Regions from separate parts of the Halochromatium sp. genome, predicted to be linked through region 3. Evidence: predicted binding sites of a transcription regulator. Region 3 holds the regulator's gene; each other region holds the start of a gene.
The links. Region 3 encodes sigma-54, which starts transcription at its own class of promoters, with help from an activator protein. Its sites were predicted from a motif close to TGGCANGNTNCNTGCTT; they were not measured.

Region 1: ACY693_RS12150 (lipid-binding SYLF domain-containing protein) is a predicted target of sigma-54. The motif match lies at 3,366-3,382, and genes of this name have one in related genera.
Region 2: rsxA (electron transport complex subunit RsxA) is a predicted target of sigma-54. The motif match lies at 2,556-2,572, and genes of this name have one in related genera.
Region 4: ACY693_RS06495 (pilin) is a predicted target of sigma-54. The motif match lies at 2,552-2,568, and genes of this name have one in related genera.

Annotation. Positions count from the first base shown of each region.
Region 1 covers NZ_JBUDPI010000195.1:71-5,662, forward strand. The annotation lists partial or broken gene ACY693_RS12140 (efflux RND transporter permease subunit) at 1-2,697, opposite strand, end outside; gene ACY693_RS12145 (rhodanese-like domain-containing protein) at 2,758-3,123, opposite strand; gene ACY693_RS12150 (lipid-binding SYLF domain-containing protein) at 3,472-4,209, shown strand; gene ACY693_RS12155 (APC family permease) at 4,304-5,542, shown strand.
Region 2 covers NZ_JBUDPI010000188.1:1,338-6,929, reverse strand. The annotation lists partial or broken gene ACY693_RS11960 (GAF domain-containing protein) at 1-203, opposite strand, end outside; gene nifL (nitrogen fixation negative regulator NifL) at 355-2,091, opposite strand; gene rsxA (electron transport complex subunit RsxA) at 2,649-3,233, shown strand; gene ACY693_RS11945 (RnfABCDGE type electron transport complex subunit B) at 3,252-3,779, shown strand; gene rsxC (electron transport complex subunit RsxC) at 3,814-5,427, shown strand; gene ACY693_RS11935 (RnfABCDGE type electron transport complex subunit D) at 5,424-5,592, shown strand, end outside.
Region 3 covers NZ_JBUDPI010000016.1:2,508-8,099, forward strand. The annotation lists gene hprK (HPr(Ser) kinase/phosphatase) at 1-252, opposite strand, end outside; gene ACY693_RS02115 (PTS sugar transporter subunit IIA) at 271-723, opposite strand; gene hpf (ribosome hibernation-promoting factor, HPF/YfiA family) at 946-1,305, opposite strand; gene ACY693_RS02125 (RNA polymerase factor sigma-54) at 1,361-2,848, opposite strand; gene lptB (LPS export ABC transporter ATP-binding protein) at 2,958-3,683, opposite strand; gene lptA (lipopolysaccharide transport periplasmic protein LptA) at 3,683-4,249, opposite strand; gene lptC (LPS export ABC transporter periplasmic protein LptC) at 4,271-4,933, opposite strand; gene kdsC (3-deoxy-manno-octulosonate-8-phosphatase KdsC) at 5,055-5,582, opposite strand.
Region 4 covers NZ_JBUDPI010000071.1:5,987-11,578, reverse strand. The annotation lists gene ACY693_RS06505 (glutamate decarboxylase) at 1-475, shown strand, start outside; gene ACY693_RS06500 (phospholipase D-like domain-containing protein) at 659-2,353, shown strand; gene ACY693_RS06495 (pilin) at 2,661-3,092, shown strand; gene ACY693_RS06490 (glycosyltransferase family 39 protein) at 3,376-4,704, opposite strand; gene ACY693_RS06485 (cell wall hydrolase) at 5,008-5,592, shown strand, end outside.

The sequences.
Region 1 (5,592 bases), on a different contig from region 3:
TTGCTCAATCTGCAGCATGCCGTAGATCGGCGCCCCGAGCCGCCCCTCCATCCCGGCGGTAACATACTCCACCGTCCGCAGGTCCTTGTGATGGATGAGCGGGTCGGCCGGCACCTCGACGAAGCGCCCGAGCTCGGCCAGCGGCACCATGCGCCGCGCGCCGGTGCGCGCTGGGATCGGCAGCTCGCCGAGGCGGTGCAGCTGGCTGCGGGTGGCCAGCGGCAGCTGGAGCTTGATCTTCACCGGCTCCAGCGAGCGATCCTGGTCAATGTCGCCGAGGCTGTAGCCGCCCATCGCCATCGCCAGGTTGCGGGTGATGCTGTCGACGTCGACGCCGTTTCGGCTCGCCTTCTCGTTGTCGACCGCGAAGTGCCAACGGCTGTGCGGCGCCTGCATCCGGTTATCGACGTCGACTACCCCTTCGGCCGCCGCGAACATCTCATTCAGATCCTCGGCGAAGCCGCGCCTTGCGCCGGGCGACGGACCATGGACCTCCGCCACCAGGGTCTGCAGCACCGGCGGTCCCGGGGGCATCTCGACCACGCTGATCTGGGCATCGTGCTCCTCTGCCAGCGGTGTGAGCAGCTCGCGCACCGCCTGGGCGATGGCGTGGCTGCTGCGCTCGCGCTCCTCCTTATCCAGCAGCCGCACCTGGAGATCGGCGAGCCAGGGGTCCTGACGCAGGTAGTAGTGCCGCACTAGGCCATTGAAGTCGAACGGTGCGGCGGTGCCGATGTAGGCCTGCAACGAGCGCACCTCGGGGACACTGCGCAGCCGCTGCGCGAGCTGGTGGGCCGTGTTGGCGGTCGTCGGCAGCGCGGTCCCCTCGGGGAGGTCGATGACCACAGCGATCTCCGGCTTGTTGTCAGAGGGGAGCATCTTCACCGTCACGGCCTTGAGCGGCAGCAGGGCGACCGCGGCGAAGAAGGCGACGATGATGCTGATCAGAAACAGCCAGCGGGCCGGCCGCCGTTCGATCAAAGGCTCGATCAGCGGCCGGTAGGCGCGATCGATCCAGCCCTGCAGGCGCTTCTCACGACTTGCCGAGCGCTCCAGCGCCGCGAGCTTCGGCCGCAGCCGGTAGGCGAGCCAGGGCGTGAAGACGAAGGCGGCGAACAGCGAGAACAGCATCGCCACCGAGCCCAGGATCGGGATCGGGCGCATGTAGGGGCCCATCATCCCGGTGACGAAGCCCATCGGCAGCAGGGCGGCGAGCACGGTCAGGGTCGCGATGATGGTCGGATTGCCGACCTCGCCGACGGCGTCGATCGCCACCGACTTGGCGGTTGCGCCATCGGCGAGCCAGCGCCGGAAGATGTTCTCGACCACCACGGTCGCATCATCGACCAGGATGCCGATCGAGAAGATCAGTGCGAAGAGGCTGACCCGGTTGATCGTGAAACCGAGCGCGCCGGCCGACCAGACCGTCATCAGGATCACCACCGGGATCACGGCCAGCACGATCAACGCCGGACGCAGCCCAATGGCGATCAGCGACAGGACCGCGACGGCCGCGGTGGCGCCGATCAGCGACAGCAGCAGCTCGTTGACCTTGCGATCCGCGGTCTCGCCGTAGTTGCGGGTCACCGCCACCTGCACCTGATCCGGGATCATGGTCCCCTTGAGCTGCTCGACCCGCTCCAACAGATCATTGGTCACGGTCACCCCATTGGAGCCGGGCTGCTTGGCGATCGCGATGGTGACCGCACCAACACCATTGGCTGCCTCGTCCGCCGGATGACTCGGCCCGGTGTAGAAGAAGACTGCCTGATCGGCGCGCTCGGCTCCGGCATCGACCTTGGCAACGTCACCCACGTAGACCGACTGTCCACCCTCGGTGTTGATGACCAGGCGCTCGATGTCCCCAGCGCCTTGGAGGTTTTGGCCAACCGATACCGAGCGCTGAGTCGCTCCTTGCTCCACGCTGCCGGTGCCGCGTCCGGTATTGGCGCTGCGGATGGTCTCGGCGAGCTGATCCCAACTCAGCCCGTAACCGCGCAGCTGCTCCGGCTGCGGCTCGATGCCGATCTCACGCTGGCGGCCACCGACAACGAAGCCATTACCAGTGTTCTCGACCTGCTTGAGCTCCTGCAACAGCTGCAGGCCGAGCAGCCGCAGGCGCGCGTCGTCGATCTCCTCGGACCAGAGGGTCAGTGTCAGCACCGGTACGTCGTCTATGGTCTTCGGCTGCACAAGCCACTCGGTCAGGTTCGGGGGCACCTTGTCCAGGTTCGACTCGATGGTATCGTGCACGGCGACCACGGCGGGATCGATCGGCGTGCCCACCTCGAAGCGCACCGTCACCAGCCCCTCCTCGCGGCGGCTGACCGAGTAAACGTGCTCGACGTCATTCAGCTCGCTCATTAGCCGCTCCAGCGGCTCCACCGCCAGCCGCGCGACCTGGCCGGACGAGGCGCCCGGATAGCGCAGGGTGATGTCGACCATCGGCACCGAGATGTCCGGGTCCTCCTGCCGCGGGGTGGTCAGCAGGCCGAGGATGCCGATTCCCAGTGTCGCTAGCAGCAGCAGCGGGGTTAGCGGCGAATCGATGAAGAAGGCCGCGATGCGCCCGGCGATGCCGCGACCCCGTCCGGTCTCATCTGGACGCTCGTCCGAACGGCCGTCCGGGGTCTCAGTCTCCGCGGCATCGTTGGGAGCGGTGTTGGGGTCGGTCTCGGCAGGGTCATTGGTAGACATGGGCAAACGCAGGGCTCAACGACGGATCATGAATCGGGTGATTTACACCACTGATGGCGGCTATGCACCGACGGCTCCGTCGTTTGCTGAGACGGCTTCCCCCTCGACCGGGTAGCCCGCATCCATCCAGTCCTCGATCCCGCCTGCATACCGATACAGGTCGTTGAAGCCCGCCTGCTCGAGCCGCTTAGCTGCTGCATGCGAGGCATTGCAGTCGAAGTTGGAGCAGTAGAGCACGACGCGGCTGTCCTCGCTTGCACCAAGCTCCCGTATGCGCTCATCGAGTCCCTGGTCTGTCGCAGGCACGTTATGCGAATCAGGGATATGCGCCTTTGCGAAGGCCGCTGGGTCGAGCACATTGACGAGTAAGACATCGTCGCCGCGGTCGATCATCGCCTTAAGCTCCTCTCGCGTTAGCGTCTGCATAGCCATTCCTCCTAACAAGGTTCGAGCGGGTCTGCCGACGGACTCGGTTGGTCTGTCCGTTCGGTCTCAATGGGGTCTGCGCTGATGCGCTCCCTGATGACCGCTCAGCAGAGCGATCAGCGCCGTTGCCTTGTAAGCAAGTCGAGTACCAGGCGCAGAGGGCGCTATGCCCCGCATGCCATTGCGATGGCATTCCGCTGCGATGCCCGCTGCAGATCCCCCGCCCGGTCCACAGAGACGGGTGGCATGTTCGATGCATCCGATGCAAGCGATGCTCAGGGACTCGCCGGCTGCGCCGAGCACCCCAGCATCATCTCTTGTGTCATCGATCATCTTAGGAGGTTAGTCATGAGCTATCGCATCAGTCCCTTTGCTGGCATCACCTTGTCGCTGATCCTGACGGGATCATTGCTGACGGCCGAAGGCTTTGCTGCCGAAGGCATGAAATCGGATGACTCGTCTGCCAGTGCCTCGGCGACCGCAGGATCGACCTCCGACGAGCTGATGGGCGCCCAGGAGACGGTTCGAGAGGCGGCGAAGGTTGTTCAGAAGATCAAGTCCGACCCTCAGGCGAGCGACCTGCTCGACCAGGCCAAGGCGATCTTTGTCGTTCCTGATTATGCGCGGGCAGCACTGGTCGTCGGTGGTGCCGGGGGACAGGGCGTGCTTGTCGCCAAGCATGATGGCGAGTGGTCAGCACCCGCCTTCTACAATATCGGCACCTTTCAGATTGGCGCTGCGGCTGGTGCCGAGGCGGGTGAGGTCGCCTTCGTGATCCTATCCGGTGATCTCCTCGAGAGCTTTGGACAGATGCATAACTTTGCGCTCAATTCGGATACCGGCTACACCGTCGTCGAGGATTCGGAGCGCACACAAACCTCGATCGGCAAGGGCACCGATGTCGCCGTCTGGTCCGGGACTGAAGGCCTTTATGGTGATTTCGCCGCCAGCGTCTCGGACATCTTCTGGGACGAGGGTGCGAACAACGCCTATTACGGTCGTCAGGTGACGGCAACTGAGATCATCAATGGCGAGGTCGAGGACCCGATGTCGCCAAGCCCGCTGCTCAGTGCTGAAACGCCCTGACCCCGAGCCGGCGCCGCGGCCCTTGGGCGCCTATCTGGCGGCAGAAGGGTCCCTCACTGTCAGATCGCCATCGCTGCGGGCCTGGAGGTTGAAGGTGGCTGATTCATCGCAACGGCTTCAACGCCGGGTCCGCTTTCCGTTTCTGGTCTTCTATGGCGTTGGCACCATGGTCGGTGGTGGCTTCTACGCGCTGTCTGGTGAGGTGGCTGGCCGGGTCGGGCTCCATGCGCCGCTGGCCTTCGCGCTCGCCGGGGCGCTGGCGCTGTTGTCCGCGCTGAGCTTTGCTGAGCTCTCGGGTCGGCTCCCGCATAGTGGCGGCTCCGCGCGGTATGTTGAGGAGGCCTTTGGCAGTGCTCGGCTCGCGGCCCTTGTGGGCTGGCTCGTGATCAGCACCGGCGTCGTCTCGGCAGCGACGCTCGCCGTTGCCACCACCGGTTTCCTGCGCGATCTGGCACCACTGCCGAGCGCGCCAACCACGCTGGTGTTGGTGTTGGCCATGGGCGCGATCGCGGCTTGGGGGATTGCCGAGGCGGTCGCGATCGTCGTCGTGATCACCCTGCTTGAGGTGGGAGCGCTGCTGTACATCGTGCTGAGCATGGGCGAGGTGCTCGGCACGCTGCCGGCGCAGGCATCGGCCATCCTGGTTCCGGCCGATCTTAGCGTGGTCGCCGGTATCCTTGGCGCCTCCTTCCTTGCCTTCTACGCCTTCATCGGCTTCGAGGACATGGTGACCGTTGCCGAGGAGGTTCAGGATGTGCGCCGAGCCCTGCCAGCAGCGGTGATCACCAGTCTCGGGTTGACCATGGCGCTTTATGTCGTTGTCGCGACGGTCGCCGTGTTGGCGGTGCCGCCCGCTGAGCTGGCCGCCGCTGACACACCGCTGGCCCGGGTGGTCGCTGAGCAGGGCCAGCTTGCCATCACCGCCATCGTGCTGGTGAGCATGCTGACGGGCATCAACGGCGCTCTGGTGCAAGTGGTCATGGCCGCGCGCGTCGCCTACGGGATGGCCGAGCGCAGGGTGGCGCCGCGCTGGCTTGCGACGGTCAATCCGCACACGCGGACGCCATTACCTGCGACGACGCTCGCAACCTTGCTGGTGCTAGCGCTCGCATTGACATTCGGTCTCGAGGCCCTGGCCAAGGCGACCAGCGCAATCATCCTGGTCGTGTTCACGCTGGTGAACCTGGGCCTGTTACGCATCAAGCGACGTCAACCGGACACGCCGGCTGCGGTCCCACGGCTGCCCCTCTGGGTACCGGTCGGTGGCGCCCTCGCGTCGGCGGCTTTGTTGCTATTTCAGATCAGCCGTTGGTTGACGGCGGCGGCCGCTTGAGGTGATCACGCAAACCGTCTCCGGCTATCCACGCCCAACCTCTTGGAGGA
Region 2 (5,592 bases), on a different contig from region 3:
TCATCATCGTGCAAGGCGCTGATCAGCAGATCACCGGATTCCTCATCGAGCAGACTGACCATGCCTAGGCAGAGGCGGCCACGCTCGTGCAGGGTTTGAAGCACCGCGCGCAGGGTCTCGCGCAGCTGCAGTGAGCGGCTGAGGATGCGGCTGACATCGAAGAGGGCGGCGAGCTGCGCCTCGAGCAGATCGGCTCGCTGCATCGTTGGCCCTGTGTCTGTGGTCGTACCTGCGGTTGTAGGGGGGACTGCTTCTTGGTGCATACCTGGGTGCAAACCTGGGCGCGTACCTGGGTACATATCCGGACCTGGCGCGTCCGGGAGATCCTTGTCGTACATTACTACTTGCTCTGCGTTAGTCACGGGGCAGGGCGTTGGTCAGGGTCACGAGGAGGCGGCAGCCATCGTTGTAGTCCGGGTCGATCTCGATGCTACCGCCATGCTGGTTCGCAATCTCCTGCGCTAGCGGCAGCCCCATGCCTGCGCGACCGCGTCGGTTTCGCCAGCCAATATAGAAGGGCTCGAAGGCCTTGTAACGATCGCCGCTTGGGAAGCCCGGTCCACTATCCTGAATACAGACCTCGACCGTATCATCGAGGGCGCGGGTACTGATGTGCAGCTCGCGCTGGCTGCGTCCGCCCTCGCGCGTCGCTTGCAGCGCATTGTCGATCAGATTCTTGAACAAGGAGCGCAGCTCGGTCTGACGCGCGGTGATCTCCGGCAGGACATGGGCTGGACGCCAATCGACGGTGACGCCGGCTGCGAGAAGGGCATCGGTCTCCAGCGCAAGCACATGGCGCACCAGTTCATTGACATTGACGCTGACGCCGGCCTCGATGATCTCGTCCGGAAGCGCCGCTTGCAGCGTCTTCAGCGCCTGCTCGCTGGTCTTGGTGATCTGCGCGAGGGTCGGCGCAAAGCCCTCGAGGGTGCCGGCGCCACTGGCAAACATGGCATTGGCCGCGCGTAGCAGGTTGAGGGGAGTCTGAATCTGGTAGCTCGCCGCGGATAGGGCCTCGCGCATGCCTTGTGTCAGTCGTTGCTCGGCAATGCGTGCGCGCAGGTGCTCCAAGTGCGCGCGCTCGATCTCGCGATGCCGCGCGGTGACGTCAGTGGCCAGCAGGAGCAGGCGGGCATCGCCGCGCTTGCCGCGGCCGAAGTAGCTGCGGGCGCTGCCGTCCTGCTCGCTGATGCAGGTGCCGGAACAGGAGAACCAGCGTGGTCCAAGGCTGCCGGGGACCTCGAGGCTGATCTCGACGTTCTTGAAGTCTTCGCCCTCGCCATTGGCGGGGACGGTCCGCGCGAGGGGATCGAAGCCGGCCTGCTCGCGCAGCGCGGCTCGGATCAACGGCAGCGGCTCGCGGCCGCGAAGGTCGCCGAAGAGCTTCTTATACTCCATGTTGTCGAGGATGATCTCGCCCTCGGCATCGAGCAACACCATCACCGTCGGCGCGGCATCGAGCACATTCTCGATGCGCGTCTTCTGCTGTCTGAGCGCGCTCGCCAGCTCATGCTCGCGCGTCACATCTCGGTGCATGCCGAGGAAGTAGGCAATCTCACCGCTGCTGTCGAGCACTGGCGAGATGACCAGCTCGGCGAGATACTCATCGCCCCCCTTGCGCTGATTGACCAGGGTGCCTGTCCAGGTCTTCTTGCGTTGGATGGTCCGCCAAAGCTGCCGATAGATGCTGTCCGGGGTCGCATTGCTGGAGAGGATCGACTGGTTCTTGCCAAGCACCTCGTCGCGCAGATAGCCGGTGAGGTGCTCGAACGCAGCATTGGCATAGAGGATCTTTGCCGTCGAGTCAGTGATTGATATCGCGACGGGCGCTTGCTCCACGGTCTCGAAGTAGAGCCTCGGTGGGAGTGGTTCTGATGCATCGCCGGCCATCAGGCGCAGCGCAGAGAGGACCTCGGGCGGCGTGCTCGCCGGTGGCTGGCGGAGGAAGGCAGCGATGGCATTGCGCACCAGTGGCTCGCCATGATCGGCGATGCCTTGCGGTGATCTGTCTCGCGCGGCGTTCGGCGAGGCCGGGCTCGGACTCGACTGTTGCGGATGCAGGGAACTGCTCTCAGGCGATGATCGAGCCATGGGTTTCTCCTCTGTCGTTAACCGTCGTTGTTGTGCCGGCAAATCGGGCGAGTCCGCAGGGCCCAAGAGATCCTGTCTTGATGGCCATACAGCTTGCGTCAGCGACTGAAGCGTTCTCTGAGGCAAGGCCCTTCGCCATCGACTGATTATGCAGTATTCGTGCCGTCGTGCATTGACCTCTATGTGTCCCTCCGCTTGGGGAAGATGCGCAGCCCCAACGTTGGGCGAGTCATGCAGGGTTGTCGGGTTTGCGACAATGTGCTGCGCTGCAGCATCTTTGCTGTGTCATCCGCGACAGTCGCCCCTCTCGCAAACACCCGTCTCCCTGCAACGCCTGCATCCGCTTGACCGTCTCCGTGATCCTCCCAGGTGGCGGCCAGGCTAGGCAAAGACATCGCTCCGGCGCGATTAATGCTCGGTTTTGGTGCTCGTCATATTCACCAGCAGGCGTTCAGATTGAGCACTGGCATCCGGTTTGCTTAATTGCCGCCATTGTCGAGTGCGAGCAGCCGTGGCTGCGCGCCAAGGTATTTGTTGGAGCGCCTTGCCGACGTCTCATGACCGAGTCTCTGATGCTGATCCTCGCGACCGCGCTCGTGAACAACGTGGTGCTGGTCAAGTTTCTTGGCCTCTGCCCGTTCATGGGCGTGTCCGGGAAGCTGGATACCGCGCTGGGCATGGGCTTGGCGACCACCTTCGTGCTGACCCTGGCCGCCGCCGCGAGCTGGCTATTGGAGCATCTGGTGCTCGAGCCTTTAGACATTGGCTTCCTGCGCATCCTCACCTTCATCTTGGTGATCGCGGCGGTCGTGCAGTTCACCGAGATGATGGTGCGCAAGGTCTCGCCCACGCTCTATCAGGTGCTCGGCATCTTTCTGCCCTTGATCACCACCAACTGTGCGGTGCTCGGCGTGGCCCTGCTGAATGTGCAGGAGCAGCACAGCTTCGTCGAAAGCCTGCTGTATGGCTTTGGCTCAGCGCTGGGGTTCACGTTGGTGATGGTGCTCTTTGCCGGGCTGCGCGAGCGCTTGGCGCTGGCGCAGGTGCCGGCGACCTTCGCCGGTGCGCCGATCGCCTTCAGTGTCGCCGGGCTGCTTTCGCTGGCCTTCTTGGGCTTTGCCGGGCTGGCCGTTGCCGAATGATGTGGAGCCTTTGAGATGATGCTATCTGCAATCTTGAGCCTGACTGTTCTTGGTCTGGGGCTCGGAGCACTGCTGGGGGTGGCGGCTCGGTTCCTGAGGGTCGAAGAGAGCCCACTGGTGGCCGAGGTCGAAGCACTCTTGCCCGGCTCACAATGTGGCCAATGCGGCTATCCCGGTTGTGCGCCAGCGGCAGTCGCGGTTGCCGAAGGCAAGGCGCCGGTGACGCTCTGTCCGCCCGGTGGCCGAGCCTTGGCGCAGGCGCTGGCGCAGCGGCTTGGGGTGAGCGTTGATCTGAGCGCGGTCGCTGAGCAGGCGCCGCGGATCGCCTATGTGCACGAGCGCCTCTGCGTGGGCTGTACCAAGTGTTTCAAGCGCTGCCCGACCGATGCCATCGTCGGCGCCAAGGATCAGATCCACGCCGTGTTTGAGGATGCCTGCATTGGCTGTGGCGACTGCGCCGAGGATTGCCCGACCGAGTGCATCGAGATGCGCGCTCCGACGCAGACCCCATTGAATTGGGTCTGGCCCGAGCCGCTGGCCGCATGACCCCATCCCCTTCAAGCTCGCTGAGGCCTGTTCGATGCGACTCTTCCAGATCCGCGGTGGCGTCCACCCCGACGACCGCAAGACCCTAGCCGCGGGCCGGCCGATCGAGGCGCTGCCGCTGCCAAAGCTACTGCATATCCCGCTGCAACAGCATATCGGTGCAGTCGCCAATCCGGTCGTTCAGCGGCGCCAATATGTGGCCAAGGGCGAGCTGATCGCGCGCGCTCAGGGCGCGGTCTCGGCGCCGATCCATGCCCCGACCTCGGGCCGCATCGTTGGACTCGGCCTCTACCCCGCAAATCATCCCTCCGGCCTCTCAGTGCGCACGATCACCTTGCAGCCGGATGGCAAGGATCGCTGGCACAAGCGCATCGCCGGGGTCGATGATCCGCTCGCATTGGAGCCGGCCGAGATCGCGCAGCGGGTCGCCGATGCCGGCATCGTTGGCATGGGCGGCGCCACCTTTCCGTCGGCGGTCAAGCTCGGGCTCGGCAAGCGTTACCGGCTCTCGACGCTGGTGATCAATGGCTCCGAGTGCGAGCCCTATCTGACCTGCGACGATCAACTGATGCGCGAGCAGGCGAAGGCCATCGTCGATGGTGCGCGCATCATGGCGCGCGCGCTCGGCGTTGCGCGCCTGCTGTTCGGTATCGAGGGCAACAAGCCCGAGGCGCTGGCGACGCTGCAGCGTGCGACAGCCGAGCTTGATGCGCCTGAGCTCGATTCAGCCGAGGTGGTACGCCTGCCGATGCGTTATCCGATGGGCTCGGAGAAGCACCTGGTGCAGACCCTGACCGGCAAGGAGACGCCGGCGCGCGGGCTGACCGCCGATATCGGCGTCGTGGTGCACAATCCGGCCACCGCCTTTGCCGTGCACGAGGCCCTGCGCCTTGGTCAGCCACTGGTCTCGCGCGTGATCAGCGTTACCGGTGGTGCGATCAGCGCGCCGAAGAACCTACGCGTGCTGATCGGCACCAAGATCGAGGATCTGGTCGAGCATTGCGGTCGGTTCCGCGAGGAGCCGGATCGCCTGATCGCTGGCGGACCGATGATGGGACAGCCGATCCCCGAGCTGCGGGTGCCGGTGATGAAGGGGACCAACGGCATCCTGGCGCTCACTGCCGCCGAAACCGACAAGCGCGAGCCTGGTCCCTGCATCCGCTGTGGCAGCTGTGTCGGCGCCTGTCCGTGCGGATTGGTGCCTCTGAGCATGGCCGCCCAGGTCCGCAGCGGTGATCTCGACGCAGCGGTCTCGACCGGGCTCATGGACTGCATTGGCTGCGGCTCCTGTGCCTATGTCTGTCCCGCCCATCTGCCGCTGGTCCAGTTCTTCAATCATGCTAAGGGCGAACTGGCCGCGCGCGGTCGGGCCAAGCAGAAGCAAACCGAAACCAAGCGCCTGGCCGAGCAGCGTGCACAACGGCTCGAGGCACAGAAGCGCGCCAAGCGCGAGGCGATGGCCAAGCGCAAGCGTGAGGCAGAAGCCAAGAAGCAGGCTAAGCTCGAAGCTGCGAGTGCGACCGCGGCTGCAGCCCAGATTGATCCCTCTGTCGAGACCGAGCCCCCGACCGAAAACCTGCTCGACAACGCGAAAAGACAAGCGCCCGAGTCGACTCAGGACAAGGCGGTTGCGGAGGCGTCAGCATGATCAATGCGCAACTCGCCGCGAGCCCTCATGCGCACGCGCCGGTCAGCATCGACCGTACCATGCGATTGGTCATGCTCGCGTTGCTTCCGGCCACCCTGCTTGGCCTTTGGCAGTTCGGCTGGCCGGCGATCATCCTGTTCGCGGTGACCCTGGGCGCCGCGCTGC
Region 3 (5,592 bases):
CAGCCGCTCGATGATATCCCGCTCAGCAGCTCGATTGAGGTCGTCAAGATGGCGGACCTCGGCAAGCCCCAGCACCTGCAAACGGTTAGGATGGATACAGTTCAGCGAGCCGACCAGACTCTGGGCGGCGCCGGCCGTGGAGTCTGCGCTGATCAGAGGCAGCGGTTGCTCTGGCACCGGCGTTAGCCAGCGCAGCCCAAGCCTGGGGCCAAGATGTTCAACCAACCCTTGCAGCGTGTCGACGGGCGGCATCTGTGCGATCAAGGCAAGCTAATCACGCTGCTGCAACAGGTCCAGCAGCCTGCTGCTACTCTCTGCAGCCCGCAAGGCCAAACGCAGCTGCGGGTCGCTGAAGCGCTCGGCGAGCTCGGCCAACAAGCTCAGGTGTGCGTCGGTCGCTTCACTCGGCACCAACAGACCAAAGGCAAGATCAACCGGCTGGTCATCCGGGGCGTCGAAGCTCACTGCCTGTGTCAGCTGAACAAAAGCACCAACAGCATGATCGATGCCGTCGATACGTGCGTGTGGCAGCGCGATGCCTTCACCCAAGCCAGTGCTGCCCAACCGCTCACGCTCATTGAGGAGATCAAAGACCAACGCCGGTGAGCACTGCGAGCAGGCTGTCGCCAGGAGCTCAGCGAGGGATTCCAATAGGCGCTTCTTGCTCGTGACCTCAACACGACAGCGGGCTCGAGGCTCAGTGATTAGACTGGGGGGAAGCATCGACCGTTGCTCCAGGAAAGTGGTCTTTGCGCGCTGGGCACAGCGTTGCCGGATCGCATCGGCGCGGTTGGGACGGATGCACGGCAAGGGGCAGGGACATGAGCGCCCCAGCGTAACAAAATAAGCGTAACAAAAGATGCCGGAGCGGATCAGATCGCGCTCCGGCGCAGGGCTTAGGCTCACAGCTCATCGCTGCGAGCACGGCAATCTTACCAGCAGCACTCAGTGCAGCGGCTCCTCATCCGGCTCAGGTTCAACTGGCTCACCCTCCACCACCGTCTTTGTCGGAGACCCCCGGTGACTCTGTCGTTTCTCCTTGTACTTCAGAACCTGGCGGTCAAGCTTGTCGATCAGTCCATCAATGGCTGCATACATGTCCTCATGAACGGCATCGGCAAACACATCCGCACCATTCATGTGGATGCGAGCCTCTGCCTTCTGCCGCAGCTTTTCGACACTCAGGATCACATGAACCTTGATCACATGATCGAAGTGGCGCTCTAGGCGCTCGAATTTGCTCTCGACATAGCCCTTCAGCGGCTCGGTGATATCGACATGATGGCCCGTCAGGTTGATTTGCATGGCGTCACTCCAGGGTTTGCAGGCGATCTCCAGCGGCAGTCACTCAGCACTGCAGCTAGAGGCGCTTGCGCTCATTCGAGGGTGGGATACCCATTGCCTCGCGGTACTTGGCGACGGTACGTCGCGCGACATTGATGCCCTGCTCGGACAGGATGCCGGCGATCTTGCTGTCGCTCAGCGGTTTGTTCGCCGTCTCGGCGGCGATCAGCTTGCGAATGACGGCGCGGATAGCCGTCGACGAGCATTCGCCACCCGACGCCGTGCCCACATGGCTGGAAAAGAAATACTTGAACTCGAGCGTACCACGCGGGGTATGCATGTACTTTTGCGTGGTCACCCGTGAGACCGTTGACTCGTGCAGCTCGAGCGAGTCCGCAACGTCCCTGAGTATCAGCGGGCGCATCGCCTCCTCGCCGTAGTCGAAGAAATCGCGCTGCAGCTCGACGATCTTGGTCGCGACCCTCAGCACCGTATCGTTGCGGCTGAGCAGACTCTTGATGAACCAACGGGCCTCCTGCAGATGCGTCTTCAGGCAAACATTCTCGGCACCGTCATCCGCGCGCCGGATCAGCTTCGCATACTCTTCGTTCACCCGCAGTTTAGGCTGAGTTTCAGGATTTAGCTCGACTTGCCAGACACCGGCGCGCTTGCGCACCAGCACGTCGGGGATCACGTAATCGGGCCGATGGTCGCTGATCAGCGATCCAGGGCGCGGCTGCAACGAGCGGACTAGTGATAACGCGCGTCCCAGCTCGATATCCGAGAGCTTGGTATGCCGACGCATCTCGTCAAGATCATTGCGGGCCAATGCCTCGAACAGGCTGTCGCAAATCTTCAGCGCGCCAGCGCGATGCGGCGTATCAGGCGGCAGCTGGCGCAGTTGTAGCAATAAGCACTCACGCGGATCACGGGCACCGACCCCGGCCGGATCAAGGGCCTGAATAGCATGCAGTACGGCCTCAATCTCATCGAGCTCCAGGTCCTCGAGCTCGAGCGTCTCGATCAGCTCGGCGGGATCGAGCCGAAGATAGCCATCACCATCGATCGCATCGATCAATGCCTCGGCAATCATGCGATCACGCGGCCCCAGGTGCCCCAGACCGAGCTGCCACTCGAGATGATCATGCAGGGTTTGTGGTCTCGATTGCTGCGCAAACAGGTCGACATCATCAGATGAGCTTGGACCTGGCGAGGCAGACGGGCCAGCGTACTGCTCGTGGGGCTCGCTATCATAGGTATCGCTCCATTCGCTATCGACGGCCAGCTCGTCAGGCAGGGCACTGGATTCAGCCGGAACCTCTGCGTCTACGCCCGAATCTGCTTGACTTTGCTGCAGCTTAGCGGTCTCGCCAGTCATCTCTGTCGAGCGATCACGCCCAGTCTCTTCCTCCTCCGCGGTCTCGAGCATCAGGTTGGACTCGAGCGCATCCTGGATCTCGCGCTGGAGGTCGAGTGTGGAGAGCTGCAACAGCTTGATCGCTTGCTGGAGCTGCGGCGTCATGGTCAACTGCTGACCAAGACGAAGCTGGATGCTTTGCTTCATTCCGAGCGGCTATCTGGGTACGAAAGGCTTGATACAGAGGCGCAGTCTAGACGAAAAGGCCGCTGACTCGCAGCGCTGGGCGTCGATCCAGTCATCTCGGCACGCTGGTTCAGAGCCGAAAATGCTCGCCGAGATAGACCGCTCGCACCTGCGGGTCTTGCAGCAAGGCGGCCGGAGCGCCGGTGGCAATCACCCGGCCGGCATTGATGATGTAGGCCCGGTCGCAGATGCCCAGGGTCTCGCGAACGTTGTGATCGGTGATCAGCACACCGATCTGCCGATCCCGTAGGTGGCCAATGATGCCCTTGATATCGCCCACCGCGATCGGATCGACCCCGGCAAAGGGCTCATCGAGCAACATCACCTTGGGCTCAACCGCAAGCGCGCGAGCGATCTCTAGCCGTCGCCGCTCACCGCCAGAGAGGCTGAGAGCGAGTGAATCGGCCACATGGGCGATGCCGAGCTCGTCCAATAACTCGTCGCAGCGCTGTCTGCGGTCCTCGCGGGTGCTGCCATTGCGCATCTCGAGCACCGCCATCAGATTATCTCGAGCGCTGAGCTTTCGGAAGACCGAAGGCTCCTGCGCCAAGTAGCTCAGACCACGCCGCGCCCTTGCATGCATCGGCCGATGGGTGATGTCCTCGCCATCGAGGATAATCCTGCCTGCATCGGCGCCCACGAGCCCGACGACCATGTAGAAGCTCGTGGTCTTGCCGGCCCCATTCGGCCCCAACAGGCCAACGACCTCACCAGCCTCGACGGCCAGATCGACACCATTGACCACGCGCCGACGTCGATAGGTCTTGGCCAGCGCAGTCGCTTCCAGCGTCGGCATCACTGCTCCGATGCTGGCTTGGTTCCGGACGCTGGCGCAGGTGTTGGTGCAGTTTCCGACTCGGGCTCGATCCGAATCTTCACCCGCTCGCGGCCCTGGGCGCTGCTGCCGGCGGTAACACGCTCAGTGATCCGATTGTAGACGATGCGGTCGCTGGCGAAGCGATCCTCGCCTTGCACCAGCACCGCCTCATCGATCAGGGTCAGCTCCTCGCGATCGGCCTCATACTCCATCCGCAATGCGCGTCCTTTGACCTCCTCCGGATCATCATCGAGCTGCTGCCGATAACGCACCGGCTGACCGATCGCGATGATCATCTCGGCACGGCGGTCAGGCTTGTGATGGACCAACACCTCGTCTGCCTGAATATGCATACTGCCCTGCGTAACCTCGACGTTACCGATGTAGAGGCTGGTCAGCTGCTTTTCGTCGAGCTCAGCGGCATCGGCCTCGATATACATTGGCTGGTACTGATCAGACTCGAGCGCGCGTGTGGTTGTCGGGGCGCCAAGCGCCAGCCCTAACAGTGCAGCCAGCATCCAACCCGAGCGTTGCTTCGGACTCATGGCCTCTTCCTCATCGTGCATTTATCCGGCATTGTCGCCATCGCTAGCAGCCTGACCCAAGGCCTGGCTCGGAGCCTGGCTGGGGTCCTGACCCAGAGGCTGACTGGGAGACTGACTGGGAGCAACCGCAGCGCGGGCGCGTCCAAACAGCTGGATGCGCATGCTGCTGCCCAGCCAGGCACGCATGCCTTCAGTCCCCGTTATCCAGTCCTCCTCGCGCTCGATCTCGACGAAGCGCCCGGTCTCGGCATAGTCGACCTCGGGCAGCACCAGTAGCTCACTGGTACGCAGCTCGATCGGCGCCGACAGCGCTGTCGCGAGTCGATGCAGCCGCACGTCCTGCTCAAGCAAGATCTCGTCGCCAGACTCGTTGATCCATGCCTGCGCCGAGCGGGCCCACCAGCTCGGTCCAGCATCGCCATAAACGACCAGAACGGGATCATCCAGCTCACTACTGCCATCGTCCGGATAATGCCGCAGTCTCCGGGCAACAAGACGATGCTCGGGCACACCCGCTGCGTTGAGACTAACGGCGCGAAGCCCGTCGACAACATAGTCAGGACGGCGCTCATCGCTGCCGGTTGCACCCTCGTCGCTATCCCTTGTGGACAACAGCCAGGAGCCAATCAGGCCAATAGCCAACAGTACCATCCCGACGAATAGCTCGCGTCGCGTTAAGGACATGGTAAGAGAAGCTCAAGACGATCGACTGGCTGAGCGCGTGCAACGCGGGGGCAACGGCGACCTGGTGTCGAGGCTCTCGCCAGCAGCGTCGGTAAGCAGCCCGTCAAGCAGTGCTGGATCATCAGTGACTGGCATATCCGTCGAAGAGTGCATCGAGCTTGCCCTGCGCGGCGAGCAATCCCTCGCAGACCTCGCGCGCGGCGCCGCAACCGCCGGACAATCTGGTCTGCCAATGGCAATATTGCTTCACCAAGGGATGCGCATCTGCAACCGCAATCGCCAGACCCACCTGTCGCATCACCGGCAGATCGACGACGTCGTCCCCCACGTAGGCGATCTGTGCGTGCTCGAGTCCGCAGGCTTGACGCAGCGCATCGTAGGCTGGGCGCTTGTCGCGCTGCCCTTGATAAACGTGCTCGACGCCGAGGCTCTCCATGCGAATACGCACGACCTCCGATTGGCGTCCGGTGATCACCGCCAGTGTGATACCGGCCTGTCGCAGCATGGTCATACCATGACCGTCTCGCGAGTTGAATGCCTTGTATTCCTGGCCATCGTCGCCGAGATAGAGGCTCCCGTCGGTGAGCACCCCGTCGACGTCAAAGATCACGAGCTCGATCGCCCTAGCGCGCACCTCAAAGTCGGTCATCTGGTTCTGG
Region 4 (5,592 bases), on a different contig from region 3:
CTATCTCGGCGGCGACATGCCGACCTTCACGCTGAACTTCTCCCGCCCCGGCAACCAGGTCGTGGCCCAGTACTACAACTTTCTGCGCCTCGGCGAGGCCGGCTACCGGCAGATCATGGAGGCGCTGCGCGACACCGCGATGATGCTCTCCAGCGGCATCGCCGAGATCGGCCCCTTTGAGCTCGTCAGCGACGGCAGCGCCATCCCGGTCTTCGCCTTCAAGCTGCGCGACGAGATCAACCACTACAGCGTCTTCGACGTCTCGGATAAGCTGCGCGAGTTCGGTTGGCAGGTGCCCGCCTACACCATGCCGGAGGATGCTCAGGACGTCGCCGTGCTGCGCATCGTCGTGCGTGAAGGATTCAGCGAAGACATGGGGCAGATGCTGCTCGACGATATCAAGAAGGCGGTTACCCACTTTGCACCGCAGACCGATCGGGCGCCGAAACCGCCGACGCCGCAGTTTGCGCATTGAAGTGACTTCGGACTCCTGCGGCAGGGATGCTGCTCGCCCACTCAGCGGCGCTTGGTGCCCGCACCCTGTGGCGGCCGCCCACCGGCAGGGGCGCGGTTGCCCAGTGTTGTTGCCACGCGTCCCGATAACCGGAGATGACGAGCGCATCGAACATGGATCTCCCGCCAAAATCGGCAACCAGCAATGACTGAATCGGCCCTATTCACCACGCTGTTCGTCGCGCTGCATACGATGATTCAGATCATGGTGATCATCCGTGTGCTGCTAAAGCCGCACCGAGATCCCACGGCTCGGCTGACCTGGGTCGTGGTGGTCATCGCCCTGCCCATCGGCGGCATCATCGCCTATCTGCTGCTCGGGGAGACCAACATCGGCCGCAAGCGCGCCGAGCGCATGCGTCGCGTGCTCGAGCAGATGCCTCCGGTCACTGCAGCCCCCGGAATGGACGCACCGAGCATCAGGCCATCGATCCCTGATCGTCATGCCCATCTCTTCCAGGTCGGGCAATCCATCAGTGGGTTCCAGCCGATCGGCGGTAATCGAGCTTGCATCCCGCCAGACTCCAACGCTGTCATCGACTCACTGGTCGCCGACATCGACGCCGCCCAAGATCACGTCCACGTCCTGTTCTACATCTGGCTCGCAGACAACAACGGGCTTAAGATCGCCCAGGCCCTGATGCGCACCGCCCAGCGCGGCGTCACCTGCCGCGCGATGGCGGATGACCTCGGCTCGCGCAGCATGATCCACTCCGAGCACTGGAAAACCATGCAGGCCGCTGGCGTCAAGCTCGCGCGCGCCTTGCCCATCGGTAATCCCATTCTGCGCGTGCTCGGCGGCCGCATCGACCTTCGCAATCACCGCAAGATCGTCGTCATCGACGACTGGATTACCTACTGCGGCAGCCAGAACTGCGCCGACCCCGAGTTCCGGGTCAAGCCCAAGTACGCGCCCTGGGTCGATATGATGGTCCGCTTCGAAGGGCCGATCGCACGTCAGAACCAGCATCTGTTCGCCGGTGACTGGATGGCGCATGTCGATGATGACATCGATGCGCTGCTGCTGCGTCCGATTCCGAGCATTACCGCCAGGCGAGTCGGCGAAAGCCGAAACGGCTCTTCAACGGACAGTGGCAATGTTGGCCCAGCCGGCACCCCGAGCTCAAGCCGCAGCAGCACCAGCACCCGTACTGGCAGTCCGAGCACCGCCATGGATAGCGCTAGCGAGCTCATCTTCTCTGCCCCCGACGCTGTCACGGAGATCGCTAGCTCCCCCACTGAACCGAATGGTAGCAGCACCCAATCGATCGATGAATTTGCGCTCAGAGCCAGCATCAGCGCCCAAGTCGTCGGCACCGGTCCCACAGTGCGCTACTCGGCCATGCCCGAGCTGTTCGAAGCCCTGATCTACAGCGCCCGCCACAGCTTGGTGATCACCACCCCCTACTACGTACCCGACGAATCCATGCAGGCCGCCCTCTGCGCCAGCGCCCGCCGCGGCGTCGAGACCCTGATCGTCTTCCCTCAACGCAACGACAGCCGCATCGTCGCCGCCACCAGCCGCAGCTACTATGCCGACCTCCTCGACGCCGGCGTCCAAATCTACGAATACGTCGGCGGCCTCCTACACACCAAGTCCCTCACCCTAGACGGCGAGATCAGCCTCGTCGGCTCCGCCAACATGGACCGCCGCAGCTTCGATCTCAACTATGAGAACAATATCCTGCTCTACGATCCTGATCTGACCGAGCAGATCCGAGCGCGCCAACAGCGCTACCTCGAAAGCGCGCTGCTCGTCGACCCCGAGCAGGTCGCCAACTGGCCCCGCCATCGGCGCCTCATCAACAACACCGTCGCCATGCTGGGGCCGGTATTGTAATTGTGAGTAGACATCGATTCGCGCGTACTTATCAGACTGGGTGCTATGCCAATATCGTCAAATAGTGTCTATTTTTGTCAGCTATGTTTGGCAGCAGGGGCGCATATATCTAGTCAAATCTTGCTCTAGATCATTGCTTGAGGTGTTATCAATGACTTCTATAGGAGACTACCAAGTGATCACTCATCAAAGGTACGTTGGCATGCCTATTGCTTCTTATTAACTGTGCGCTGACTCGACCATACATTCAAGACGAGCTCACGTACTACAGTCAGAATTTCGACTCTAAATTCAACAGGACATCATGATGAAGAAGCAAAGATTACAAGCTGGTTTTACGCTTATCGAACTGATGATCGTGGTTGCCATAATCGGCATTCTCGCGGCAATCGCAATTCCTTCTTATTTGGATTATACGCAACGTGCACGTATGTCTGAGCTGCTTGTCGCTGGATCAGCGGCTAAGACAACTGTTAGCGAAAATATTATCAGTAACAACGATACTGCAAATTCCTGCGATGGCGTAACTACAATAGCTGCAGATGACGAGGCGGGCAATATTGCAACACTAGAGTGCGCCGACGCTGGTGTCATCACAATCACTGGTACAGACACTGTTGACGGGTGCCCAGTAACACTCACACCGACACTTGAGGATAATGGCATGGTCACCTGGGCATGTTCCACCACTGAAGACTGTCTATCAATGGTTCCACAAGAATGCCGTAACACGGAGTGATCTAATAAGCTGTTGAACTCTAGAGCTCAAGAACAACGTAGCTTGCAGTTAGCGGTTGCGTAGTCTATGCGAATACGAGAGCAACCGAAGTTGCTCTCGCATTTTTCAGCCTGAATTATGAAGTTGAGCTTCTTATCCGACGATGCGGTTCATAAGACCATGGCATTGAAGCCCTAACGATTGCGCCCCTGACACGGACACGGACGGCATGACGGCGGCATCCGTTGGGCTTCGGAGTGCCTCTTCCTTGAGCCTCGCTTCCACTGTCTAGGCCTCAACAAAGCTAAGCGGCCTCAGGAGCGGCCTCACTAGCTTCATCCTCTCGCTCCTGGCCTTTCGACTTGGACTTCTTGGATTTCGCTGCCTTTTTCGGCGCTGCCTCTAGCTGCGGTGCGGTGACGATATAGAATGGTGTCAGGGCCATCACGAACAGCAGTGGCAGCAGTGGGGTGGCGTACTGCGGTGCTGCGGTGCCGAAGATCTTGGCGAGGGTTGTGTAGATCAGGACCAAGCTGATGCTGCGCAGGCCAATACGCTGTGCCGGGGTCAGGCGTCGACCAGCGAAGGGTAGCCAGACCAGCAGCGCACCCAGTGCACCGAGCAGCAGCACAGGATCGTGCAGGAGCTGCATGAATTCCGCGCTGGTAAGAAAGGCCGGGTTCTCGGTGTAGGGCGATTCTGACACCGGGTAGACAAAGGTCTGCTCAATCCCTGCCTGCTCGCCCACCGACCAAAGTACCGTCGGCTTGTCGATGAAGTACCAGCTCAGGAATCCGCGCGGATCATCGAGAAAACCGCCACTGAACTGGCCAAGCACCGTTTGCAGATCCGTCGCCTCTGTGGAGGCTGCGTCTCCCGTTTGTGATTCCGGCATTCCCTGCTGGAGGCTGGCGGCGATTGGTGCGGTGTCGATTGGGGTGTCGATCACCTCCTGATTACGTGCGATCCAGGGGCCGACGATCAAGGCAAAACCGAGAATCGCGGCGATCGGTGTGATCAGCTTCGAGGCGCCTTTGCTCGACGCATATAAAACCAGCAGCCAAGGCAGAATCAAGAATTCGTAGGTGGGATCGACCCAGACCACGAGGCCCAGTAAGACGGCTGCCACAAAGCCGCTAATCAGAGCCTTGCGCTCACCAATCTTTGCCGTCGTGGTTAGGTAAAGCAGTAGGATCACGAGCAGCAGCGTCGCGCTGACGACATAAAGGCTGATGTTCACCAGATAAGGGCTGACGGCGGTCAGCAGTGCCGCGATCAGGGCCCAATGTCGGTCCATCAGCCGACTGGTGAGCATAAACACGAGCAGGATCGCCAAGGCGCCGAGCACGAGCTGCGAGATGACGATCGCGTTAATGCTGCCGGTACTCGCCTCCGGGTTGGCGAACAGCGAGAGAAACAATGGATAGCCGAGACTCCCAAAGGTCTCAGAGGTATCGGCTTCAGCGTTGGCATCGAAGGGAGCAGACAAGATCTGGAGGGCGCCTTGGCTGCTCAGGGTCTGCGCCAGCGCGTAGGCATCGGCGGAGCCTGCCTGAAGCGGCTCGACCACCTCGGTGCCTAGATAGGCCTGACCGCGCAGAAATACGCCGGCGGCGATGATCACTGCCAGCATCAATAAAGTGGCGAGGGAGACGGACGAACTGCTGCGCTGCTTTTTCTGCGGCTTTGTTGACGGATCTGGGCTCACGAGACGGCTCCTCTGGCGTTGATGCGAGGCAAAAACCTACGCTAGCAAGGTGAATACAGCTTGACAAAACTTCATAACGATACCTTAAAGTTCTTGCGGAATGCGAGCGCCAGCGCCTGGGTCGGAGACCTGCAGCACAGAACCTTAGGGATTTCCCTTATTGCGCGACCTCGTATATCATAAGTCCCTAATCTCGTTTGCTGAAAACATAACAACAGGAAGGAGCTTATGCGAACCGCCTCCATCGCTGCCTTCGCTGCAACCATCGTCCCCTCAATGCTCTTGTCGCCGGTGCTCGAGCCGCGTGAAACAAAGGAGCTCAAGCCAGTCGAAACCAGGCTCGAGCCATTGTCACAGGTTTCGCCTGCCGAGGCCGTTGCGACGGCTGATAGTTCAGCGCCGACCGCCTGCGCGATCCCGTCGGATGCCAGGCCGATCGCTCGCGTCACGGAGGTAGAGCCCGCTATCGACGAAGACCTGCATTGCCTCGCCCTCAACATCTACCATGAGGCCCGATCCGAGCCGTTGACCGGCCAGATCGCCGTTGCTCAGGTGACCCTGAACCGGGTTGCTTCCGAAGCCTTTCCGGAGTCGGTCTGCGACGTCGTTAAACAGGGCGGTCAAAAGCGCAATCGCTGCCAGTTCTCCTGGTGGTGCGACGGTAAGTCGGACCATCCCACGGAAGAGAAGGCCTGGCGCAAGTCTCTCGACCTGGGGCGCCAGATCCTGGCGGAGCAATCCCCTGACCCGACCAACGGTGCCCTCTACTATCATGCCACCTATGTCTCGCCGAAATGGTCGCGCTCGTTCCAA